Regions from separate parts of the Arthrobacter sp. TJ-270 genome, predicted to be linked through region 2. Evidence: riboswitches for the same ligand, from Rfam matches in the RefSeq annotation. Region 2 holds a riboswitch; each other region holds the start of a gene.
The links. Region 2 has a riboswitch for cyclic di-AMP ahead of AC4D2M_RS12035 (NlpC/P60 family protein). Riboswitches for the same ligand answer to the same signal wherever they lie in the genome.
Positions count from the first base shown of each region.

Region 1: another riboswitch for cyclic di-AMP. It lies ahead of AC4D2M_RS00180 (C40 family peptidase); the one in region 2 lies ahead of AC4D2M_RS12035 (NlpC/P60 family protein).
Region 3: another riboswitch for cyclic di-AMP. It lies ahead of AC4D2M_RS03965 (M23 family metallopeptidase); the one in region 2 lies ahead of AC4D2M_RS12035 (NlpC/P60 family protein).

Region 1 covers NZ_JBZCNB010000001.1:34,414-42,262, reverse strand. Annotated here, with positions in the region: gene AC4D2M_RS00205 (YceD family protein) at 1-101, shown strand, start outside; gene rpmF (50S ribosomal protein L32) at 104-307, shown strand; gene rnc (ribonuclease III) at 365-1,087, shown strand; gene mutM (bifunctional DNA-formamidopyrimidine glycosylase/DNA-(apurinic or apyrimidinic site) lyase) at 1,103-2,107, shown strand; gene AC4D2M_RS00185 (YtxH domain-containing protein) at 2,185-2,466, shown strand; cyclic di-AMP (ydaO/yuaA leader) riboswitch at 2,606-2,763, shown strand; gene AC4D2M_RS00180 (C40 family peptidase) at 2,768-3,748, shown strand; gene AC4D2M_RS00175 (ABC transporter ATP-binding protein) at 3,931-4,851, shown strand; gene AC4D2M_RS00170 (ABC transporter permease) at 4,851-6,476, shown strand; gene AC4D2M_RS00165 (NAD-dependent epimerase/dehydratase family protein) at 6,491-7,486, opposite strand; gene AC4D2M_RS00160 (alpha/beta fold hydrolase) at 7,483-7,849, opposite strand, start outside.
Region 2 covers NZ_JBZCNB010000006.1:34,158-42,006, reverse strand. Annotated here, with positions in the region: gene AC4D2M_RS12060 (molybdopterin molybdotransferase MoeA) at 1-102, opposite strand, end outside; gene AC4D2M_RS12055 (DUF6457 domain-containing protein) at 99-383, opposite strand; gene mobA (molybdenum cofactor guanylyltransferase) at 397-1,014, opposite strand; gene AC4D2M_RS12045 (HNH endonuclease) at 1,011-1,511, opposite strand; gene AC4D2M_RS12040 (NlpC/P60 family protein) at 1,715-2,539, opposite strand; gene AC4D2M_RS12035 (NlpC/P60 family protein) at 2,567-3,373, opposite strand; cyclic di-AMP (ydaO/yuaA leader) riboswitch at 3,379-3,530, opposite strand; gene AC4D2M_RS12030 (M23 family metallopeptidase) at 3,683-4,714, opposite strand; cyclic di-AMP (ydaO/yuaA leader) riboswitch at 4,719-4,907, opposite strand; gene AC4D2M_RS12025 (iron-dependent transcriptional repressor DtxR) at 5,030-5,734, opposite strand; gene serC (phosphoserine transaminase) at 5,974-7,101, shown strand; gene AC4D2M_RS12015 (MFS transporter) at 7,098-7,849, opposite strand, start outside.
Region 3 covers NZ_JBZCNB010000001.1:828,513-836,361, reverse strand. Annotated here, with positions in the region: gene AC4D2M_RS03985 (FecCD family ABC transporter permease) at 1-468, shown strand, start outside; gene AC4D2M_RS03980 (FecCD family ABC transporter permease) at 465-1,529, shown strand; gene AC4D2M_RS03975 (ABC transporter ATP-binding protein) at 1,531-2,418, shown strand; gene AC4D2M_RS03970 (siderophore-interacting protein) at 2,529-3,596, shown strand; cyclic di-AMP (ydaO/yuaA leader) riboswitch at 3,724-3,902, shown strand; gene AC4D2M_RS03965 (M23 family metallopeptidase) at 3,924-4,733, shown strand; gene AC4D2M_RS03960 (diacylglycerol/lipid kinase family protein) at 4,782-5,780, opposite strand; gene AC4D2M_RS03955 (hypothetical protein) at 5,894-6,133, shown strand; gene AC4D2M_RS03950 (SGNH/GDSL hydrolase family protein) at 6,139-6,948, shown strand; gene AC4D2M_RS03945 (MarR family winged helix-turn-helix transcriptional regulator) at 6,977-7,474, shown strand; gene AC4D2M_RS03940 (glucose-1-phosphate adenylyltransferase family protein) at 7,471-7,849, shown strand, end outside.

The DNA of each region.
Region 1 (7,849 bases), on a different contig from region 2:
CCCGCTGGGCTGCTCTGACAGGGTTGGCCGGCGCGGCCGCCGGCCCTGAGGCAGCGGAACCAGAAGTTAAGACAGAGTCAGACAAGAGAGAAGAGAGTTAGTCGTGGCTGTTCCCAAGCGGAAAATGTCCCGCTCGAATACGCGTGCACGCCGGTCCCAGTGGAAGGCTGTTGCTCCCAAGCTGGTGAAGACGGTGGAGAACGGTCGCGTCACCTACAGCCTTGCCCACCAGGCCAAGGTTGTCACCGACTCCGCCGGTACCGAGCTGTTCCTTGAGTACAAGGGCCGCAAGGTAGCCGACGTCTAAATGCTGACGGCACCGCTTCACGGTGCTGCCGGCAACGATCGCGAAAGCGTCGCCCGCGTGGAAAGTTCTGAAGATCTTTTGAAGCGTCTCGGTGTCAGTATTGACGCCGAGACGCTTCGTCTTGCCCTGACGCATCGCTCCTACGCGTATGAGCAGGGCGGCATCCCCACCAACGAACGGCTCGAGTTCCTGGGCGACGCAGTCCTTGGACTCTCGGTCACGGATGCCCTGTATCGGGACAATCCGGATCTGTCCGAGGGCGAGCTCGCCAAGAGGCGCTCCGCCGTCGTCAGTACCCGCGCCCTCGCCGAGATTGCCCGTGGTCTCGGCCTCGGGCAACACATCCTGCTGGGGCAGGGCGAAAAGCTCACCAACGGCTGGAACAAGTCGTCCATCCTTGCCGACACGATGGAAGCCATCATCGGCGCCACCTACCTCAGTAGTGGCATGGAGACGGCGAGGCGCCTGGTCATGCGCATCATCGGCCCTGTGTTGGAAGACGCTGCAGCGCTCGGTGCCGGAACGGACTGGAAAACCAGTATTCAGGAAATCGCCGCCGCGCAGCGGATGGGCGTCATCGACTACAAGGTCACCGGATTCGGTCCCGATCACGACCGCAGGTTTGAAGCGGTGCTTGTCATCGGCGGTACCAGTTATGGTTCCGGCTCCGGCCGCTCCAAAAAGGAAGCCGAGCAAGAGGCGGCGGCGGCCTCCTGGAAGCTGCTGCAGCTAGGGAACGTCGATGCGCACGCTGACGCGGAGGCACGTCAGTCCACGTGATCCCGGGAGCTTGTGATGCCTGAACTTCCCGAGGTGGAGGTTGTACGCCGGGGGCTCGCACGCTGGGTCAGCGGGCGCCGCATCGAGGCGGTAGACGTTCTCGACCCCCGCTCAATCCGCCGTCATGCCCTCGGCACTGAGGACTTCAGAGGCAACCTTGTCGGCGCCCGCGTCACAGATGCGGTACGCCGTGGGAAATTTCTCTGGTTGCCGCTCGCTACGGATGACGGCGACATCGGTGACCCTATGTCGTCGTACCCGCCGCCTCCGGCCGGCCTCACGGCCGGCACGGAACAGATAGCGCTGATGGCGCATCTAGGCATGAGCGGACAGCTTCTGGTCGAAGACCACACCCAGCCCGACGAAAAGCACCTGAAGGTACGGCTGCGGCTGTCCACAGTTTCCGGAGGCGAACCGCTACCGGAAGAGCTCCGCTTCGTTGATCAGCGAATCTTCGGTGGCCTCTTCGTTACTAGCATGGTGCCCACCTCGGACGGGCTTCCGGGTGGACTGGGGGAGTGTCCAGCGCCACTGGTGCCGCTCGAAGCGGCGCACATCGCGCGGGACCCGCTGGACCCGGCATTTTCCTTCGAGGAGTTCTACCGGAAGCTGCGCGCCCGGCGCACCGGTTTGAAGCGTGCACTGCTCGACCAGACTCTGGTTTCGGGAGTCGGCAACATTTACGCGGACGAGTCGCTGTGGGCTGCCAGACTGCACTATGCGCGTCCCACGGACACTCTCCGCCGGGCGGAAGCTGCCCGGCTGCTCACGTCCTGCCGCGACGTGATGGCTCGCGCGCTCGACGCAGGAGGCACGAGCTTCGATTCCCTCTACGTGAACGTCAACGGCGCCTCCGGTTACTTTGAACGCTCACTGAACGCCTATGGCAGGGAACGCGACCCTTGCCGGCGATGCTCGGCAGACGGTCTGGACTCGCGCATCCGGCGCGACACCTTCATGAACCGTTCCTCATATACCTGCCCACGATGCCAGCCGAGGCCCCGCAACGGACGGTGGTAAGTATCCCCTGACGTGACAAAAGTAAGTATGCTGATTAGATTCGATATCTCAGTATCCGACACGTCAGGAGTAACGCGATGAAGAACAAGTTGGTTTTTGCAGCAGGCATGGCGGCAGGCTACGTTCTGGGCGCCCGGGCCGGTCGTGCCAGCTATGAGCAGATCAAGGTCAAGGCCAACGAGCTGTGGAACAGTCCGAAGGTGCAGGGCAAGGTTTCCCAGGCGTCGGAGACCGTGAAAGCCAAAGCTCCCGAGGTTCAGGCGCAGGCTGAGCAGGCACTGAAGAAGGCCCAGTCGGCGATGCACCGTGGCGGCGATAACGAAGCTTCAAAAGACCCGAACGCCGAATACAAGATCTGACCGGATTCTGCGGCACGTGTGATCAGCCTCTCCGTGATCGAAACGTGACAATTCAATGAAAGGTATGTAACGTTATGGACACGCCGGGTTCAAAAGCCCGGCTTCCTTCTGGTGGATTGCCTAATCCTGCCGCCGCTGGAAGGTCCGTTCGCTACACACTGCGGCAGGAGCGGGGGAACCAGATTAGCGGACTTCTGTGAAGTCCTAGGGGTGAAGACGCACCGGCTCTGTGCCGGTCGTCCGGGTGGCTCCCATCCGAATCCGACAGCTAACTCCGCAGGCGTTGGGAGAGGCTATTTCCGTGTCCAAAAACCGTCATATCGCGCGCCACCGTGCAACTCCGCCCAGCACCATGCAGATCGTGTCCAAGGCAGTCAGCTCGCACGCTGGCACCGTTGGCCGCCCTGCAGCTGTAGTTGTAGCAGCCTCCGGCATCATGTTCGGAGCCGCCCTTCCGGCCAGCGCGGGAACCACCACCACTTCTGCCACCGTCCCGGCCGCTGAGGTAAGCGTGCAGGCAGCAGTGGCGCCCGTCGCCCCGGCCCCCGTTGTTCAGGCTCCGGCTGCTCCGGCACCTGCTGTGAACGCTCCGACCCACACCGTTCAGGCCGGAGACACCCTCGGCGCCATCGCCGGCAACTACGGTGTCAGCCTCGATGCCATCTTCGCTGCGAACGGCCTCGGCTGGGAGTCAATCATCTACCCGGGCCAGGTCATCAGCTTGTCCGGCAGCGCCGCAGCCGCTCCGGCTCCTGCCGCGGCTGCACCCGCTCCTGCTGCACCCGCTCCTGCTGCAGCCGCTCCGGCTCCTGCCGCGGCTGCACCCGCTCCGGCTCCTGCTGCACCCGCTCCGGCACCGGCTCCCGCACCTGCACCGCAGGTTCAGGCTGCTCCGGCACCGGCAGAGACCAGCACCATGAACATCACCACCGCGTCCTCCAAGATCACCGTGGCTGATGGTTCTTCAAGCGGCGCAGGCGCATCGATCCTCGCTTCTGCCCGGGCGCAGCTCGCCGGTGGCGCTGTTCAGGACTGCACCCGCCTCGTTGAGATCGCAATGGCTGCAGCCGGGAAGCCTGTCGGTGACCTCGGCCCCATGCAGTTCGCAGGCTACGGCGCGCAGGTAAGCACCCCGGCACCGGGTGACCTCGTCATCACCGGTGGCCACGTGGCTGTTTACGCTGGCGGTGGCCAGGTCATCAGCAGCGGCATGAATGGTGCAAACCTCACCATGCAGCACCCGCTGAGCGACCTCGCCGGCGCGTTCTTCGTGCGCGTCTAGTCTTCGGACTAGCCTTTCTCCCTGGGGAGGACCTGAAAAGGTCCTCCCCAGCGGTGTTTAAGCGCCGGTTACATCACTCGGAGGATTACGCAGAAGGACGGGTTGTCACTCTGCGGGTGCCGCTGCACCTCGGTATAGGCTGTGCTCCTCAGAGTGCGACGCGCGGGAGGTAATGCCCTGCCATGGAACCGGAACACGTCATCCGGGCTTCGCGCCTGGTCAAGAGATTCGGCTCGGTCATGGCGCTGACGGGGCTTGACCTGCGCGTCCGGGCCGGTGAAGTTCACGGGTTCCTCGGCCCCAACGGTGCCGGGAAGTCCACCACCCTCCGGCTGTTGCTTGGACTCATGCGTCCTACCAGCGGCTCCGTCCGGGTCCTGGGTCTGGACCCGTGGACTGAACCCATTCACGCGCGCCGGGACATTGCCTATGTGCCGGGTGATGTGAATCTTTGGCCGGACCTGAGTGGAGGTGAGGTGATTGATCTGATTACCGGCCTCCGCGGCGGCGCGGACGAGAGACTGCGCCGCGAGCTTATTGAGGAGTTCGACTTTGATCCCCGACGCCGGGCACGGACCTATTCAAAGGGCAACCGCCAGAAAGCTGCGCTGATCGCGGCGTTCGCGCGGCCCGCGCGCCTCTACCTGCTGGACGAGCCGAGCGCGGGTCTTGATCCCGTCATGGATGCTGTGTTCCGACGACAGGTGCAGCGCGTAAGCGCGGAGGGTGCAACTGTCCTGCTTTCCAGCCATATTCTGAGCGAGGTGGAGCAGCTTTGCGAGCGCATCACCATCATTCGTGCCGGGACAGTGGTTGAATCCGGCGCCCTGTCCGAACTTCGGCACCTCCGCCGCACTCGCTTTCTCGTGGCAGGGGCGCAGACAGCAGATGTTCTGGAAGGCCTCCCCGGTGTTTATGACCTGTATACGGTGCCCGGCGGCACCCAGTTCGACGCTGACCAGGCACACCTGCCGGCCGTGCTGGCCCACCTTTCACGGGCCGGACTGACTGGGATCACAGCAAACCCGCCGTCCCTCGAGGAACTGTTCCTTCGGCACTATACCGAGGCTGGCGACGCGTCTTCCACGGATCGATCACCCTAATGTTCGGGGTCCTGCTGATGCTGCGGATGCACCTGGTCCGCGATCGTTGGTTCCTCCCAAGTTGGATCGGGGGGATCAGTGCGCTCGGGCTACTTGCGGCCGTAGCAGTGTCCACCCAGTTCACCGGTACCGATGAGCGTGCGGCGATCGTGTCAATTGCCTCCGCCAGCCCGGCATTCCTGTTCCTGCGTGGGCTGCCGGACGGCACCGGCCTCGGCTCCGTAGTGTTCTTCCAGGGTTACGCCTTCACGGCTGTCCTGGCAGGACTCCTGGGAGTTTTACTCGTAAGCAGACACACTCGGGCGGAAGAGGAATCCGGTCGTAGTGAGATCCTTGAGTCCACTCCCATTTCCCGCGCAGCCGCACTGGCAGCGACCCTCCTGCTGAGCCTGCTGGCCTTTCTCGTCTTGACCGTTTCCACGGGGCTCGGGTTTGCCGCTGCAGGGCTGCCCCTTGCCGGTTCCATGCGGGCGGGTGCCGCAATAGGCGTCGTCGGGCTCTTCTTTGCAAGCGCTGCGTCGGTCATCGCTCAGCTCATGCCCACGGCCCGCGGCACCAACGGTGTTTCAGCGGCCCTCGTCGGCCTCGCCTACCTGATCAGGGGGATCGGCGACGCCTTGGGGGAGCCTGACGCTGGGCTCCTGAGAGTCGATCCGGCATGGCCATCCTGGTTCTCACCCATCGGATGGGGACAGCGGGTTCGGCCCTTCACGGAAGCCGACGCCCGGCCGTTGTTCATACTGGCCATCGCGGCCGGAGGTTTGTGGCTGATTGCGTTCCTGATCCGGAGTCGCCGGGATCTGGGGGCCAGCCTGCTCGGTGAACGGACGGCAAGGGAAAGGGCCGGGCGTGCAGGTCAATCTCTGGTCGGGCTGGCATGGCGGTTGCAGCGTGGAACCCTTGCGGGGTGGTGCACAGCCGGAGCGGTCCTCGGAGGTTTGGCCGGCGGTTTGGCTCCTGTGGTTACCAATGTGATTGCGGGCAACCCAACCATGCAGGACCTGTTTGGCCGACTGGCTCCCGGAACGGCCTCTGGGTCAGGAATTGTCGATCTCTTCCTCACTGCCCTGCTGGGTATCTCCTCGGTTCTTGCCGCTGCTGCCGGTGTGCAGGCAGTTCTACGGCTGAGGGCTGAGGAAGTGGAAGGACGGGCGGAGTTATTGCTGGCCACGCCCGCCACCGTAAGCCGATGGGTTGCCGCGAACCTCGTGGTGGCGGGTATATCGGTTCTTTCCGTCGCCGTCCTGGCGGGGTGCTCCGCGACAGCTGGGCTTGCGCTGTCAGGGTCTCTCGGCACACGGGGGATGTCCATTGTGGGCGCCAGCCTCGCGCACGCTCCGGCCGCGATCATATTTCCTGCCCTGGCGGCCCTTGCTTACGCTGTAATTCCGCGCGTGAGTATTGGTGCAGGATGGGGTTTCCTCACCGCCGCACTGATCCTGGGTCAGTTCGGCGGCCTCCTTGGATTTCCCGTCTGGGTGCAGGACCTGAGCCCGTTCCGCCACTCCTCGGCAATGCCCGTCGAACGCTTTGAACCAATCAGTGCCGCGCTGCTGATTGCTGCGGCCGTCAGCTTTGCGGGGGCCGCTGCCGCGTTGATCCAGCGCCGCGACATCACGGCCTGAGCCTTCGCGAAGACTCAGGGGACGGAGAGATGCCGGGGGGAACGGCTTCCGTAGTGGTCTGCCAGCCGGGCAAAGCCCTCGTCCAGGCCCACTTCAGGTGTCCAGCCGAGCAATGATCTGGTTTGCCGCTGGTCGAACCAGTGCGCGGTGGAAAGTTGCTCTGCAAGGAACCGAGTCATCGGCGGCTCACCGTCCGGGTTTGAGCCGCGCCACAGGGTCTCAACGGCGCTACCCGCAGCTCTGCCGAGCCATCCAGGGACCGACCTCCGCGGCTCCGGCACACCGCCGGCTGAGCAGATGCTCGCGAGGAGTTCGCCGATGGGTCTCGGTTCGCCGTTGGAGACAACCAGCGGCAGCCCGCGCACCCACTTCATGCGCTCCAGCGCGGCAGCGATGGCCGATGCGGCATTGTCCACATAGGTTGTGTCGACCAGAGCGGTGCCGCCGCTGAGTAGTGGCAACCGGCCCGCGCGGGCACGGTTGAGGACCCGCTCCACCAACTGGGTGTCGCCCGGGCCCCAGACGATGTGCGGCCGGACGACAGCGACGGACATGCGCTCGTTATTTGCGCTCAGGGCAAGGATTTCCGCCTGCGCCTTGGTGCGGGCGTAGTACCCCCTCGCGTGATCAGGGTCGGCAGGTTCGGCTCCGGCCCCGAACAGTGACCGTCCGGCGTGGGCCACCGATGGCGAGGAAACATGCACAAACCGCTCGACGCCGGCTGCCCTGGCGGTTTTCAGGAGATCATCTGTTCCGAGTACGTTGACCCGGTGGAACTCATCGGCATCTCCCGTGAAGGACACTTTGGCTGCCAGGTGGATGACGGCGTCAACCCCGGCTGCAGCGTGCGCTACGGCCGTGTGGTCAGTCAGCTGTCCGGATATGTCGACGACGCCGGGAACCCCGGAGGGGCGACGCTGGAAAGTTCGGACGGCATACCCATTCCGCACGAGCAGGGAGGCCACGGCGCTGCCAAGCATCCCGCTGGCACCGGTGACAAGAACCTTCACGGCTTCTTCCTCCTGTTCCCTTCCAGAACTTCCTCCGCCCAGCTCGCCACGGCTGCCCGATCGATTTTCGCGTTGTGACGGATGTCCGTGGGAAGGGACGGAAGGGTCAGCACGGCAGCGAGTTGTACTCCACTCGCCTGGAGCGCCTTCCTGATGCTCTTGGACAGACTGCTCGGGGCAAGGCCGGCGGCGCTCGTTCCGTCAGCAGTCACGACGACAGCGACCACAGCCTGCGTGCCCGATGGGCCAACACCGACAACGGCTGCCTGGCGGACCTCCGTGAGCTGTTCGATTGTCTGCTCGGGACCGACCGGCGTGACGACGCCGGTCGGGGACGTGATGATGTGCGCGAGCCGGCCTTCC
Region 2 (7,849 bases):
AGCATCCGAAAGGTTCACGGTCTGCGCGGTCTTCGGGATGGCGGATTCGTACGCGAGCTGCCGTGCTTCCTGCCAGGTTACGTTGCGCCCGGGACCGCTCACCGGCGGTCCTCCGCCTCGGCGATGGGCGGACAGGCGGAGTGTGCGGCCTGCATCGCCGACCTCATGGCTGTGGCGCTGTCCGCCTGGCCGTATCCAACTGCCATTCCTGCCGCATAACCGGCAATGAAAGTGGTCAGCGGAGCCGCTGGACGGACCACGGAGTGCGCAGCCTGGCCCGCCAGGGCGAGAACGGCATCGACGTCCACCTCCGTACCCTCAAGTTCGAACATTTCCAGAAGCTTTTCGCTCCACTGCCTGAGCAGGCGATCCCGATCCTCCATGGTGAACCTCTCGCTATTTGCCCGCGTCTGGCTCCTCCACCCCGAATTGCCGGGCGTCGGACCACGTATCGATGTCGATGGTTGAGCCTGCGGGAACCTCGACTGGACTCCATGTCACCCTAGCAAGGAGGGCGCGCATAGACAGGTTTCTTACTTCCTGCCGGTCGACAGCACTCGCGAGGTCAGTCCAGCGATACAGAGCCGCGAGCGGCTGGTCCCTGCCGCCGTCGTGCGCCAATACCGATAACCCGGTTGCGAGGGCGCCCGAGGCAAGTGCGGGCAGCGCGTCGCTGATGCGCGGCATGTCGCATGCGAACACCAGCACCCAGGGCGGGGGATTGTCTTCCAAATGCACGACGGCGGCGCGCACCGCCGCCGCCGGCCCACCGAACGGTGGATCCTCCCGGATCAGCTCCGCCCTTGCCGGCAGGTCGGGCGAGGGACCGCCCACTACGACAAGACGCCGGGCCGCAGCGAGCGCGTCACAGGTACGTACCAGCAGCGATGTGCCGTCGACCCGCAGGGAAGACTTTGGAACCCCGCCCAACCTGGACGATCTGCCACCGCTGAGCACCACGGCGTCAAACATCAGCTCCTCGGCGGCGCTCGGGTCCGCGGTCGGGCTGCTCACGCCGCGTTGTCGGCGGGCAGGAACTCGCTCCACTGTGGCGAGGGCTTCTCAAGTTCCCGGATCTGCCAGGAAGTCCCGCGGGGAGGCCTGGGCACAACACGGAGCGACCAGCCGAGGGAGCCGAGAGTCTTGTCCCCCTTCGCGTTGTTGCATTTCAGGCAGCAGGCGACGAGGTTCTCCCAGCTGTCCTCTCCCCCGCGCGAGCGCGGGACCACATGGTCGATTGTGGATGCGGCCTTGCCGCAGTAGGCGCACAGATGATTATCACGCCGGAGGACGCCGCGTCGCGTTGCTACCGTGCTGTTGCGGTAGGGGATCTTCACATACCGGTTAAGCAGAATGACAGATGGTCTGGACAGGACTTCGTTAGGACCAACCACCGGGTCCTCCCCTTCCGCGACGACGCTGGCTTTCCCTGTGAGAACAAGGACCAGCGCCCGGCGGAAGGTGACCACCGCCAGTGGTTCATATCCAGCATTAAGAACGAGAGTGCGCATGCACATTCCTCTTTGCCGACCATTGTCCAGGAGATTCCGTGAAATCCCTGAAGCTAAAGCGAAGGTACTTCGGATTAACAGTGCAAGAGTAAGCCGTTCCGCTTATGGTTCGTCAATCGCCACACCCGCTTTTTCCCGGCGGACGGGCACGAAAAAGCCCCTCGCCGGAGACGGTGAGGGGCATTTACGAATCTGTCGGAGGATTAGCCGCCGACACGGATGAACACAGGGCCCGATCCGAGTTCGGAAGGCGCGATGACGGTCTGGTTGCCGTTGAATCCGCCATGGACGGCCTGGCCGCCGCCGATGTAAACAGCGATGTGGGCCAGTCCCATCCCGCCGTCGGCATAGTAAATGAGGTCACCGGGAATGGCTTCTGCGGCGCTGACCGTGCGGCCGAGGGAGAGGTAACCGGCCGGCCACCCGTGGAAGTTGATGCCTGCAGCGGCGAGGGCGTTGCTGGCGAGGCGGGTGCAGTCCTGGGTCACTCCGAGCTGCGCCTTCGCGGCAGAAGCGATGGTAGCGGCTACGCCCGAGGACGCCTGGGGTGCCGCTGCGGGGGCAGGCGTCTTGGCGACGGCTGGCTGCGCGGCGACAGTGGCCGTTGTTTCCACTGCTACTGCGGGCTCGATTACCGCGGGCTCTGCCTCGACAAGCGGTGCCACAGCGGGAGCGATCTCAATCGTTTCCGCCTGCGGCTGAATTACAGGGGCAACCACCTCAGGAGCGGCGACAGCCTTGACGGCCGCCTTGTTGAAGGATATCTCAGCGTCCGCAGGTGCCTGGACCGGCGCCGTGGCGGGCTGAACCTCGAGCGTGGTGGTGACGGTGTTGCGCTCCGATGGCAGTTCCACCGCGTTTGCAGCGACGCCGGTGGTAAGAACCAGTCCGGATGCTGCGGCGATGACGGCTGCCTGGCGGCCTACGCCCCCGGCGTTGTCGCTGACGGCGCGCGCAATGGTGGAGAGAGGGGCTGATCGCTGCACTTCGGCGCGGTGGCGCGCGATGGCACGGGTGTTCGGGGTCATATGTGTGAGCTCCAGGTTTTCTGGTTCTTAGCTGACGCGGACGAAGCTGTAGCCAGAGAGATCGGACAGGCTGTGAAGACCGGTGTTCATACCGTTCAGGCCACCGCTGATGACCTGGCCGTTGCCGACGTAGATCGCGACGTGACCACCGGAGACCACGAGGTCACCGGGAGCGGGAGTGGGAACGACGGATCCAAAGGCGAAGAAGTCGCTCGGAGCGATGTCGCCTACGGACTTGCCGATTGAGCGGAGGGCCTTCTCAACCATCGCGGTGCAATCCTGTGCGACACCGATCTGGGAGTAGGCCGAGCCGACCAGCGCTGCACCGACGCCACTGGCGCTGGGTGCCTTGACAGGAGCGGGAGTCTCAACGGCGGCGGTCTCTACCTTTGCCTGGGCCGGAGCTGCTGCCGCAACTTGGACGGCCGGCGTTGCGACCTCGACAACGGTCTCGACGACCGGGACCGGGGCGGCCTCAACAACCTCAGTCTGCACTGCGACAGGAGCGTCCTCGACGGCTTCGACAACCGGAGCAGCTACGGCCTCGACGGCCGCACGCTCGAAGGTGACAGCCGCATCAGCAGAAGCGCTGACTGCGGTGGGCTGAACGGCGACTGCGCTGAGCGTCTTGACAGCCTGGGCCGAACGCTGGGCGTCGGATGCGCCGTGGGCCGGAAGTCCGGCTGTCAGGACCAAGCCTGAAGCTGCCACAATGACCGCTGCCTGGCGTCCTACGGAACCTGCGTTCGAAGATACAGCCTTCGAGATGGCTGCGAGCGAGTTGGTATGAACCGGCACCGCACGGTGGCGGCCCAGCGCAGAGCTGTTTGACACGTTAAATTGCCTCTCCCTACGCCTGCGAGGTGAGCTGTCGGATTCGGATGGGAGTCACCCGGCCGCGGATCGTCTCAAATCCTGCGACTTAACCCCAAGGACTTCTGAAAAGAAGCCCGCAATTGGTTCCCCCGCCCCTGCCATGCGATTTACGAACGGACCTCGTGCAGTGGCAGAGCTAGGCGATCTGCGCGAGAGTGCCGAACCCCCTGCGATCCGGCACGAGTTGAACGCTACCCCAGAAATTGAGGTATGTCACATTCCGATCACGGAACGGTGTGTTCCCGGTTACGACGATATTGAAACCGTTCAAAGCCAACCGAGCGGGTCGACGTTCTTGCCGTCTACAAGGACCTCGAAATGCAGGTGGCATCCGGTAGAAGCACCGGTGGATCCCACCCATGCGATAGCTTCGCCGCGGTCAACAACCTGACCGACTGTCACGTCCATCGCTGACAGATGGTTGTAGGTGGTCTCAAGGCCGTTGGCGTGCTGCACGACGACGCGATTGCCGCCGCCGTGCGCGTGCCACCCTGCGAAGGTCACTGTGCCGGCCGCTGCAGCCTTCACGGCCGTTCCGCAGGCTTCGCTCATATCCTGCCCCGTGTGGAGCTCACCGGTGCCGGTGATGGGGCTGATTCGGGTACCGAAGGGCGAGCTCATTACTCCGCCGTCCAGTGGCGCGGAGAGGGAACCTTTGGATTCTGCGGTCACGATGTCACTGCCCGAAGCGGAGACCATTTCGGCGAGCTTTGCGTCGGGGTCGAACTTCCCGTGCAGCCCAGCCCGGTGGAACGAGACATCCGCACCCGCGGCGGCCTGAACCCGCTGTGGTTCGTCCTGCTCAGCCGGAGCGGAAACGGCCAGTGCGTCGGAAGGCGCAACCGCTGCGGTTGTGGGCAGCGCGACGGTGAGGACCATTCCGGATGCAGCGGCGGCAATGGCAACCTTCTGGCTAAGCCCTGCCAGGGAAATATCCCGGCGTACGGTGACGGCGCGGCGTCGTCGTTCGATCCGCTGCGCGTCCCGGGGACGGAGGCCATTAGTGGACTGGGCCCCAGGCGCGGATTGTGCCGGGGCTTCGGAGACGTTGCGGGCCTCGCGCCGGGACATCGGCGCAGCTGGGCACGCAGCAACCGCCGCCGTCGGGGTCTTGAACTCCTGGACAGCTGACGTGACCGGCACAGCAGCGACGTGGGGCGCTGTGAGGTGGGGCACAGCGACGTGGCGGGCTGTGAGGTGGGCGGTTCGCTCGGCGCGGTGACGCCTGTGGGCGTCGCGGGGCCGTGCTTCAGCAACCGGGGTGCCTGCACGGCGGCGCCCCGAAGCAGTGTTCGACAAGGAGACCCTTTCTCATTTTCGCCTGCGAAGTTAGCTGTCGGGTTCGAGTATGAGAAAACTCGGTTCGGGATACTTCCGTTATGGCAGCACCCGGCACTTCACCCCAGGGCCATGGCGAGCCATAACCGGTGGTGGGTCCTCCGCCCCTGTCATCTGTTCAACACTGCGTTCGCTGACAGGGTTAGGCATGCGAACCAGGTAACGCTGGAGTATCAGCGCCAGGTATCAACTATAAAACCGGTGAGGTCGAGCGTAATCGTTTCGTTACCAAACTGTGGATAACCTTAGGCAATCCAGAGCTTTCCCCTCATTTCGTCAAGACTGGGGATGAACCGCCACGAAAACGTGTGAGGCGACTTCCGGCGGCAGTTCCAGTGCGCCCTCCACACCAGGCACCCGAACGGACACGTAATCCCCCGCCGCCTGCAGGGTCATGGACGCTCCGGGTCGCAGGCCACCCTCATCCAACTGCGTGAGCAGTTCCGGATCGACCTGGATAGGTTCAGCCAGACGGATAAGAGTCACAGCTGACCCGGCGATATTCGTCGCCAGGGCTTCGCTGAGGGTACACACACCGAGGGTCACGGTTTCGGAGGGCGTTCCGCCGATCGCTTCAAGCCCGGGAATGGGATTGCCGTAGGGCGACTCCGTCGGCTTTCCAAGCAATTCGTAGAGGCGCCGTTCGACCCGCTCACTCATGACGTGTTCCCACCGGCACGCCTCGTCGTGGACATAGGCCCAGTCAAGACCGATGACATCGGAGAGCAGTCGTTCAGCCAGCCGGTGCTTGCGCATCACCTCGGTGGCCCGCCGACGTCCGAGTTCGGTCAGTTCAAGGTGACGATCGCCGGTCACCACAACCAGCCCGTCGCGTTCCATCCGGCCCACCGTCTGAGACACCGTGGGTCCTGAGTGGCGAAGGCGCTCTGCGATGCGCGCACGCAGGGCCACGATGTTTTCTTCCTCGAGCTCAAGGATGGTCCGCAGGTACATCTCGGTAGTGTCGATGAGGTCCGTCATGCGGGGTTCAGCTCCTTGGCACTGGTGCGGATTGAGCGTTGATGCAGCGGTTGCCTGCAGTCCCTGGAAGGTGGGCCGCCGTCGTCATCCCTACGCCCCACAAGGTTAACCCATTTAGTTGGCCCGTTTGACGGTTGTCGTTTGCCACCGAACCGAGCGGTCATAATGCACCCGCGACGGAATCGCTGGGGCAGAATGGTCTGCGACCCCACATCACAAGTAAACGTCCTGGAGCAACCATGAGCACTTCCGCCGATATCCGCATCCCCGCCGAGCTGCTGCCGCAGGATGGACGGTTCGGCGCGGGTCCCTCCAAGATCCGTCCGGAGCAGCTGGACGCTCTCAAGAGTGCAGGTAGCGCACTGCTCGGAACCTCTCACCGTCAGGCCCCCGTAAAGAACCTGGTCGGATCGGTGCGGTCCGGCCTGATGGATTTCTTCGGCGCTCCTGAGGGCTACGAGGTTGTCCTCGGTGTCGGCGGATCCACTGCATTCTGGGATGTCGCCTCGTTCGGCCTCGTCGAATCCCGCGCACAGCACCTCTCCTTCGGTGAGTTCGGGTCCAAATTCGCTGCGGCAACGTCCAAGGCACCCTTCCTCGGGGAGTCCACAGTGATCACCTCCGAGCCCGGTTCACGACCGGCTCCCACCGCCGAGTCCGGCGTCGACTTCTACGCCTGGCCACAGAATGAGACCTCCACCGGTGTGGCGGCGCCCGTTGAACGCGTGAGCGGAGCAGACGACGGCGCGCTCGTTGCCATCGACGCGACCTCCGCGGCAGGCGGGCTTGCGGTGGACGTCTCCCAGGCAGACGTCTACTACTTCGCTCCGCAGAAGAACTTCGCGTCCGACGGCGGTCTCTGGCTTGGCCTGTTCTCCCCCGCAGCGCTGGAACGGGCAGCTGCAATCAAGGCATCGGGTCGCTGGATCCCAGATTTCCTCGACCTCCAGACAGCCATTGACAATTCGCGGCTCAATCAGACGTACAACACCCCGTCGCTTGCCACTCTTGTCACGCTGAACGCGCAGATCGAATGGCTCAACGGCAACGGCGGCCTCGACTTCGCCGCGAAGCGCACCGCCGATTCCGCGGGCCGCGTATACAGCTGGGCAGACGCCTCCGCCGTTGCCACCCCGTTTGTGCAGAATCCGGACCACCGTTCCAACGTCATCGCCACCGTCGACTTCGATGACACCGTTGACGCCTCAGCTGTGGCGAAGACCCTGCGGGCGAACGGGATTGTCGACGTCGAGCCGTACCGGAAGCTAGGCCGCAACCAGCTGCGCATCGCAACCTTCGTGGCGATCGAGCCCGCCGACGTGTCGGCGTTGCTGCAGTGCATCGACTACGTGGTGGAACGCTCCTAGCCGTTCCGCTCCGCCGTGTTTCGCGCCGTGGCGGCCAGGGTCAACCTGAGCCGCCGTGGGGCGGAGTGAACCAGCCGCACGGTGACGTGGTGAGACCGCCACACCCAGACCAGCCCGGCAATAGCGGCGATGAAGCCTGACACGGCGGCCACCACAAGCCCCCACCGTGGACCGAAGGCGTTGGTCACCCACCCCACAATGGGCGCCCCAATGGGCGTTCCGCCGAGGAAAATCGCAAAGTACAGAGCCATCACCCGCCCGCGCATCTCCTGCACGGTAGTCGTCTGAACGTACGCGTTGGCGCTGGTCATCAGGGTGAGCGCGAAGAGCCCCACAGGGACCAGCGCGACGCCGAAGAGCCAGACGGTGGGCGCGAGCGCCGCCAGCATGCACGCCAGACCGAACGCTCCCGCCGCCCCGAAGACGAATCTGAGGCGCGGCCGTTCCCGCCGCGCGGAGAGCAGGGCGCCGGCCACCGAACCGACCGCCATGATCGAGGACAGCGTGCCGAAGATTCCGGCGCCTGTGTTGAACTCGGTGCGCGCCATTGCGGCGATGTACACCGCGAAGTTTAGGCCGAAGGTCCCGACGACGAAGATCGCGAACATCACCATCATGAGGTCCGGGCGCTGCCGCACGTAGCGAAACCCCGCCCGGATTTTGCCGCGTCCGGGCGCGGAGCGGTTGAGGACGCGCAGTTCACTTCGGCGGATGGTTCCAAGGACAAAGATCATCGCGCCGAACGTCA
Region 3 (7,849 bases), on a different contig from region 2:
AGGTTCTGGCAGGTAGGCTCCGTAGCCGGCCGCGGCTGGGACGTCATCTTGCCGGTGCTGCCGTTCCTTGCCTTCGGATTCGCCCTGACCCTGCTCACAGGCAAGGTGCTCAACAGCCTTTCACTCGGCGACGACATAGCCCGCGGACTGGGCCAGAACGTCACGCTCGCCCGCGCGCTCACGGCACTCGGCGTCGTCGTGCTCTGCGGAGCTGCGACAGCGGCCGCCGGCCCTATCGGATTTATCGGCCTCGTCATTCCGCACGTGGTGCGTGCGTTCACGGGCCCTGATTACAGGTGGATCCTTCCGTTCTCCATGGTGCTCGCGCCGGTGCTGCTGCTGGCCGCCGACATCCTCGGACGCGTTATCCTCCCGCCCGGTGAGGTGCAGGTGGGCATCCTCACCGCAATCATCGGTGCCCCCGTATTCATCTGGCTGGTGCGGCGCCGGAAGATGGCTGAATTATGAGCCTCGCAGTCCGTCCCACACCCGCTGAGCACGCAGGTGACAAAGGCCTGGGTCTCCCGCAGCGCCATCAGCTGCGCACTCAGCGGGCCGTGAAGATCGGTGTGCTGGCGTTCCTCGTCGTCGTGCTCAGCGCCGTCACGCTCCTGCTGGGCCGCTACACCGTCACCATCCCCGACTTCTTCCGCATCGTGGCAGGCGCCGACATCCCGGGAGCCAGTTTCATCGTGATGGAGAACCGGATTCCCCGCGTCCTGATCGGCGTCATGATCGGTGGAGCCTTCGGCGTTGCCGGAGCGGTGTTCCAGACCATGCTCCGCAATCCGCTTGCCAGCCCCGACATCATCGGCATCAGCTACGGAGCCAGCGCGGCGGCCGTCTTCGCGATCGCGTTCCTCGGCGCATCCGGCCTCGTCCTCTCAGGCTTCGCCATGGGCGGCGCCCTGGTGGTTGCGCTGGCCATCTATTTCATCTCCCGGCGGGGCTCGGTGGCAGGATACCGGCTCATCCTGGTCGGCATCGGGTTCGCGGCGGTCCTGCAGTCCGTGGTCAGCTTCCTCCTCACCCGCACCGACATCACCGTTGCAACCGACGCCCTCGCGTGGCTGAACGGTTCGCTCAACTCGAGCAACTGGGACCGGGTGAGCATACTGTCCGTTGCGCTGGTGGTGCTGGCGCCCGCCGTCGTCGTACTGTCCCGCTCGCTGCGGGGGCTGGAACTGGGCGACGACGCCGCAGCCGGACTGGGCGTGAGTGTCGAACGGTCACGGCTGGCGCTGATCGTCACCGGGGTGCTCCTCGCCGCAGTTGCGACGGCGGCTGCCGGGCCGGTCTCCTTCATCGCGTTCCTCTCCGGTCCGATCGCCCGGCGCCTCCTCGGCGGGTACCGCCCGCTGGTGACGGCAGCGCTGGTCGGAGCGGTCATCGTCCTGGCAGCGGATTTCGTGGGTGCGAACCTGATTCCAGGAGTTTCCCTGCCGGTCGGAGTGATCACGGGTGTGCTCGGCGCCCCGTTCCTCCTCTGGCTTCTTGCCACATCCAACCGATCAGGCCAGGGAGGCTGACATGAGGTTGAACGCCAGAGACCTGACGCTCGCGTACGACAACCGCCGGGTGGTCGAAGATCTCACCGTCGAACTGCCGACGGGCAAGATCACAGTTATCGTCGGGGCGAACGCCTGCGGCAAGTCCACCCTGCTCCGCGGCCTGGCGCGGTTGCTCAAGCCTGCGGCGGGAACGGTGCTGCTGGACGGCAAGGACATCCATTCACTGTCCACCCGCGCGGTGGCGAAGACTCTCGGCCTGCTTCCGCAGACCCCGGTGGCTCCGGACGGAATCGCGGTGGTGGACCTCGTGGGTCGTGGCCGCTACCCTCACCAGGGCTGGTTCCGGCAGTGGAGCGCCGACGACGACGCCGCCGTTGCCTCCGCCCTGCGCGTCACCGACACGCTGGAGCTCGCAGACCGCAACGTCGACGAACTCTCCGGCGGTCAGCGGCAGCGCGTCTGGATTGCCATGGCGCTGGCGCAGCAAACCGACATTTTGCTTCTGGATGAACCGACCACATTCCTTGACGTGGCGCACCAGGTGGAAGTCCTCGACCTGATCACGGATCTGAACCGTACTGCGGGCACCACCGTCGCAATAGTCCTGCATGACCTGAACCTCGCCGCGCGTTACGCGGACCACCTGATCGCCATGAAGGGCGGCCGCATTGTCGCCGAGGGCTCGCCGTCGAGGGTGGTCACAGCGGAGACGGTCGCCGAGGTCTTCGGCCTGGAATCGCAGGTTATCCCTGATCCCGTTTCGGGCACGCCGATGGTCGTGCCCATCGGGCGGCATCACGCCGCCCCCCGCAATGCAAGCGCAAAGACCACCCCTGAGGGCGTCACGGGTTTTTTACCGAACCCGCAGGACGGGCTCCCCGCACCGGCAATGGAGGCAGCATCGTGACAGAAGTCAGCACAGCGCATCGGGCCCGAAGGACGAGAACGGAGTCAACGTCAGAGACGGGGCCGGAGGCAACTCCACGGCCCGCCGCAGTTGCAGGTGCACAGGCGGCCGTGTCCGCGATCCGCGCGTTCAACGTCGTGGTCAGCCGTGTGGAGCACGTCAGCGCGAATTTCCGTCGCATCACGTTCGGTGGTGCCTGCCTTTCCGGCTTCGGCGTCCAGGGTTCCACCCTGGATCTGCGCATCAAGGTTATGATCCCGCCGACCGGCGGTGAAGGCGCGGACCTCGGCGCGCTCATGGACGGCGCGGGCAGCGGGTGGTACCAGCAGTGGCTTTCCCTCCAGCCCGCGGAACGCGGGGACATGCGCACGTACACGGTCCGCGAATCACGCTGCAATCAGGAGGTTCCTGAGCTGGACGTCGACTTCGTGATGCACTTCGACGCGGACGGGAAGGGCGGCCCGGCCTCGCAGTGGGCCGCATCGGCTGAGCCGGGCGACCGGGTATGGCTGATCGGGCCAAACATCCATGCCGCAACCTGCTCAACCGCCGGCGCGTACGGCGGCATCGAGTGGCGCCCCGGCCTGGCCCAGAACGTTCTGCTCGCGGGGGATGAGACGGCCGTTCCGGCGATCAGCGCCATCCTTGAGTCACTGCCGGAGGACGTCAGCGGCCACGCGTTCCTGGAAGTCCCGGACGGACCTGACTGCCAGGACATCCGGACCCGTTCCGGCGTAGGTATCAGCTGGCTGGTGCGCGGCGGCCGTCCGCACGGTGAACTGCTCGATGCGGCCGTTCGTCAGGCGGTCAGGGTCCCGGGCTGGGTATCCCTGGCGGCGCCCTTCCGCGTGAGCCTGGGCTCCGACACACCCTCAGGGCAGGCACTTGCCGCGGCAGCCCGTGCCGGCGGTCCTGAACGGGCAGCCGGACCCGAGCCGGAGGACATCGACATTGACAAGACCATCCTCTGGGAGACGCCCCAGCTACTGGATGCCGCGGCCCTTGACGGCTCGCTGAACCCGGACAAGCCTTCGGGCGCGCTGCCGTTTTATGCCTGGATTGCCGGTGAAGCCGCCGTGGTCCGAGGGTTGCGCCGTTACCTCGTGCGAGACGTCGGCATCGACCGCAAGCAGGTCGCTTTCATGGGTTACTGGCGTAGGGGTAAATCCGAACTCTGATAGCACAGGGCGGACGCAATTCCCGTGATCGCCACATAACGAATTTGTAACTTTCGGCAGGGTGCCGTACCGTTGAACCAGGTCATGCGTATCATCGTGGCCGCCGGACTGTACGCCTAGCCCTGTCACCTGTCCGGTTCCTCATCCTCGAAGACAGGGGCGGAGAACCCAATCCGGGCAGTCGGTCTGCCTTTGGGGTGAAGCCTGCAAATTCTTTGATCCCGCCCAAGCGCGGCCATCAAGGTAAGGCCGAGTAACTCTTGCTCGAACCCGACAGCTAACTTCGCCGGCGTCAAGAGAGGCAATCCCTTGTCCCAGCATGATTCCGTGGGCACTCCTGTGCCTGTTTCGGCCGGTCACCGTTCATCGCCAACACATGCCGGAAGTCGGACCCGACGCGCTGAGCGCCGCCATGATCGTGCACGGCGCCGTGTCCGCGCGCTGCTCTGCGTCGGCGGAGCCCTCACAGCTGCGTCAGGGCTTGCGCTGACCCAGGCAGGGCCGCCATTGCTGACAGAGGCAGGGCTGGTGAGGGCGAGCGAGACGCAGAGCGTCACCGCCCCCGAGGACGCCGCAGTGGATTTCAACCGCAAGTCGGTTGCACCGTCGTCGCCCAACGACATGCCCGCTGGGGAGAGCAAGGTTTCGACGCTATCCGAGGGCGAAATCACGGTCGCCCAAGCCGAACCCAGCCGTAAGCCGGCGGAGGCGCCCAGCAAGGAGCCGGCAGAAAAACCTGCTGAGGAACCATCGCTCGGTGCGCCGCTGAGCAAGCTTTCGGTGGCTTCCGCATACGGCAAGCGGATCAATCCGATGAGCGGGTACGGCGAGGAAATGCACACGGGCACGGATTTCGCCGGGGCCTGCGGCACGCCGGTACTTGCCGCGGGCTCAGGCACCGTAACCGAATCCGGGTGGCACCCCTATGGCGGGGGTCAGCGCATTGTGATCGACCACGGCGGGGGACTGCAGACCACCTACAACCACCTCGCCTCACTGGGCACCACCGTTGGTGAGAAAATCGACCGCGCAGAGGCTATCGGCGCAGTGGGAAGCACCGGCAACTCCACCGGCTGCCATCTGCATTTTGAAGTGGTCGTCGATGGGAAGACAGTCGACCCGGGCGGCCACCTCTAGCGACTACCGGGCTCCCGACGCTCGCGCCGGGTCCCTGACCCGTTGGACCTACGGCACCGGGTCGGTCAGGATCGCCGGGTCCTTCTTGCCGTACGGCATCCGCACCTTCAGCGAGTCCGGTTCCACCCGGAAGGACATGTGCGTGCCCTGGCCGAGCGGGTCGCCGTCGAGCTCGATTTCCAGCGGCGTGTCAGACTCCACCTCTGCGGCCTTGCACTGGTAATACTCCACCGATGGGTCCTTGCCCTTGCCCCGCGCCAGGAGCTTGCCGACGACAGCGAACCACCCGAACTTGCCCCGCGGCGCGATGGTCATGATGTCCAGCAGCCCGTCGTTGAGCCTGGCGCCCGGAAAGATCTCCAGGCCGCCCATAATCTTTCCGCAGTTGCCTCCCATGACGCTGCGTAGGCGGCGGGTGACCCGCTTGCCGCCGTCGATCGAGATATGAACCTTGGAGGGCTTGCCCGGGAGGTTCCGGAGGCCGGCGTCGACGTATGCGAGCCAGCCCACCTTGTCCTTGAGGTCGTCGCGGGTATCAGCCATCACCGAAGCGTCGAAGCCAAGCCCGGCCATCACGAGGAAGACATGCGCGTCCTGTGCCCGGTCCACATTCACATGCACCACATCGATCAGCCGTTCGGTGCCACCGAGTGCCGCTTCGACGGCTCCGCGGGGATCGTCGACGTCGATGTCGAGGTTGCGCGCGAGCAGGTTGCCGGTGCCCAGCGGCAGCAGGCCGAGTGCCGTCGTCGTGCCGGCCAGTTCCTCCGCCACGCACCGTACGGTGCCGTCGCCGCCGGCCGCGATGACGACGTCGACCCCTTCCCTGAGCGCCTCCTGTGCCTGGCCGTGCCCCGGATCATCCTCGGTGGTCTCAAGGAAGAGGGGTTCCTGCCACCCCTTCTCGAGGCTCAGTTCCGTGACGATTGCGCGGATATCCTCCTCGGTGGGCTTGACCGGGTTGAGGATCAGGGCGGCGCGCTTTGTCCGCGATTCCGACTGCGTTTCCGACCGCGTTTCAGACTCGGTGTCCGGCAAAGAAGCCATGGGTATTCTCCTGACGAGAGTGGTTGTAATCGAGCTTAGCGTCTGCCCCTCACCCGGTGCGCGAAGAGTTTTTACGGGACTATGCTGGGTGGTCAAAACCAGAAGGAGGAGTCATGACACAGGACCAATCCAGCGCAGGCCGGGGCAGCGGGCCGGAAGAGGGTGCCGAGGAGGGCAACCCGCTGAGCGGATCTCCCACGTTCCCGAACCCGTCCTCGGCCCGTCCCACCGGTGACACCACCGGGTTCAACGGCTCGTACACCGAGACCGAGCACCACACCCAGCACGAGTACGACGCCGAGAACCAGCACGCCGAGGGTGACTCCAGTCCCCGTTCCGGCGAGGAGGACTGACACTATTGGGCACTGAGTCTCCGGGCACCGAATTCGCCCATCGTTATGTCGCTCTTGGCGATTCCTTCACCGAGGGCGTGGGGGACTGGGACCCGCAAAGTCCCAACGGCGTGCGCGGCTGGGCTGACCGCGTCGCCGAGCAGTTGGTCCTCGCCGACCCGTCCTGGGGCTACGCGAACCTGGCCATCCGCGGCCGGAAGATGCGGCAGATCCTCTCCGAACAGGTCGATGCGGCGCTCGCCCTGAAACCGACCCTGGCAACCATCTATGCAGGCGCCAATGACATTCTGCGGCCCTCCATCGACCTGGACGCGCTTCTCGAAGAGTACGACGCCGGCATCGCCCGCCTGCGGAACAGCGGTGCCGCTGTGGTGCTCTTCACCGGGTTCGACTCGTCGAAGTCGGCCGTTTTCGGCAAAACCCGCGGGCGCACAGCCATCTACAACGAACTTGTCCGGGAAATCGCGGATCGGCACGATGCCGAGGTGGCTGACTACTGGCGGATGCGGGAGTTCCAGAACTGGGGGTACTGGGACGTAGACCGGATGCATATGTCCGCTGCCGGGCATACGCTCATGGCGGTTCGGGTTCTGGAAGTCCTGAAGTCCGCGCACAGTATCGAACTGCCCGAACTCGAGGCGCGCCCGGCTGCCTCGCGGCTTGTCCAACTCCGGAAAGATGCCCTGTGGGCTCGTGACTACCTCGGACCGTGGGTGGGCAGGCGGCTACGCAGGCAGTCATCCGGGGACGCGTTCACCGCGAAGTACCCGGAACTGACCCACCCGGTTAGGACACAGCAAACAACGTCCCCGTGACAGCCGGTCGTCTGCGAGAATGATCGTCATGACTGGCGCGCGGTGGTTGAATCCGGCCGAAAGACAAGCGTGGCTTGCACTCTATGCCGTGGCTACTATGCTGCCGGGGACGCTGGACGCCAATTTGAATAAGCGTGCCAAGATCACCCTGTTCGACTATCACGTCCTCGCCATGCTTTCGGAGGCAGAGGACCGGACGCTTCCCATGAGTGAGCTCGCCGGCCGGTCCAACGCTTCGCTTTCGCGGTTGAGTCATGTGGTCACAAAGCTGGAGACCCGCGGCTGGGTGCAGCGGAGCCAGAGCACCAGGGACCTCCGGGTTACCACCGCTTCCATCACCCAGGAAGGCCTTGGCAACCTGCAGTCACTCGCCGTCGAGCATGTGGAGCATGTCCGGCAGCTGGTTTTCCACGGGCTCGATGAGCGAGACATTGCTGACCTTGAGCGGGTGGGCAAGAAGATCCTGGCCAGGCTCGATGACGGCCACTGGATTCTGAAGCAGTCCCAGCCGGCGGGTTCGGTGTGAACAAGCCGTCCGTTCTGGCGCTGATTCTGGCTGGAGGCACCGGCGGACGGTTGGGCGCGCTTACAGAAAGGAAAGCCAAGCCTGTTGTGCCGGTGGGCGGAACATACCGCCTTATCGACGTCCCGCTCTCGAACCTTCACCACAGCCACATCTCGGATGTCTGGGTGGTGGAGCAGTACCAGCCCAAATCGATTAATGACCATCTGGCCAACGGCCGTCCCTGGGATCTGGACCGCACCAACGGCGGACTGCGTATGCTGTCGCCTTTTCAGGGCGAGCACGGCGAAGGCTTCGCGGCAGGCAACGCGGACGGCCTGTACCGGCAGGCGGAATTCATCCGTCAGTTCGATCCGGACCTGGTTCTGGTCCTCAGCG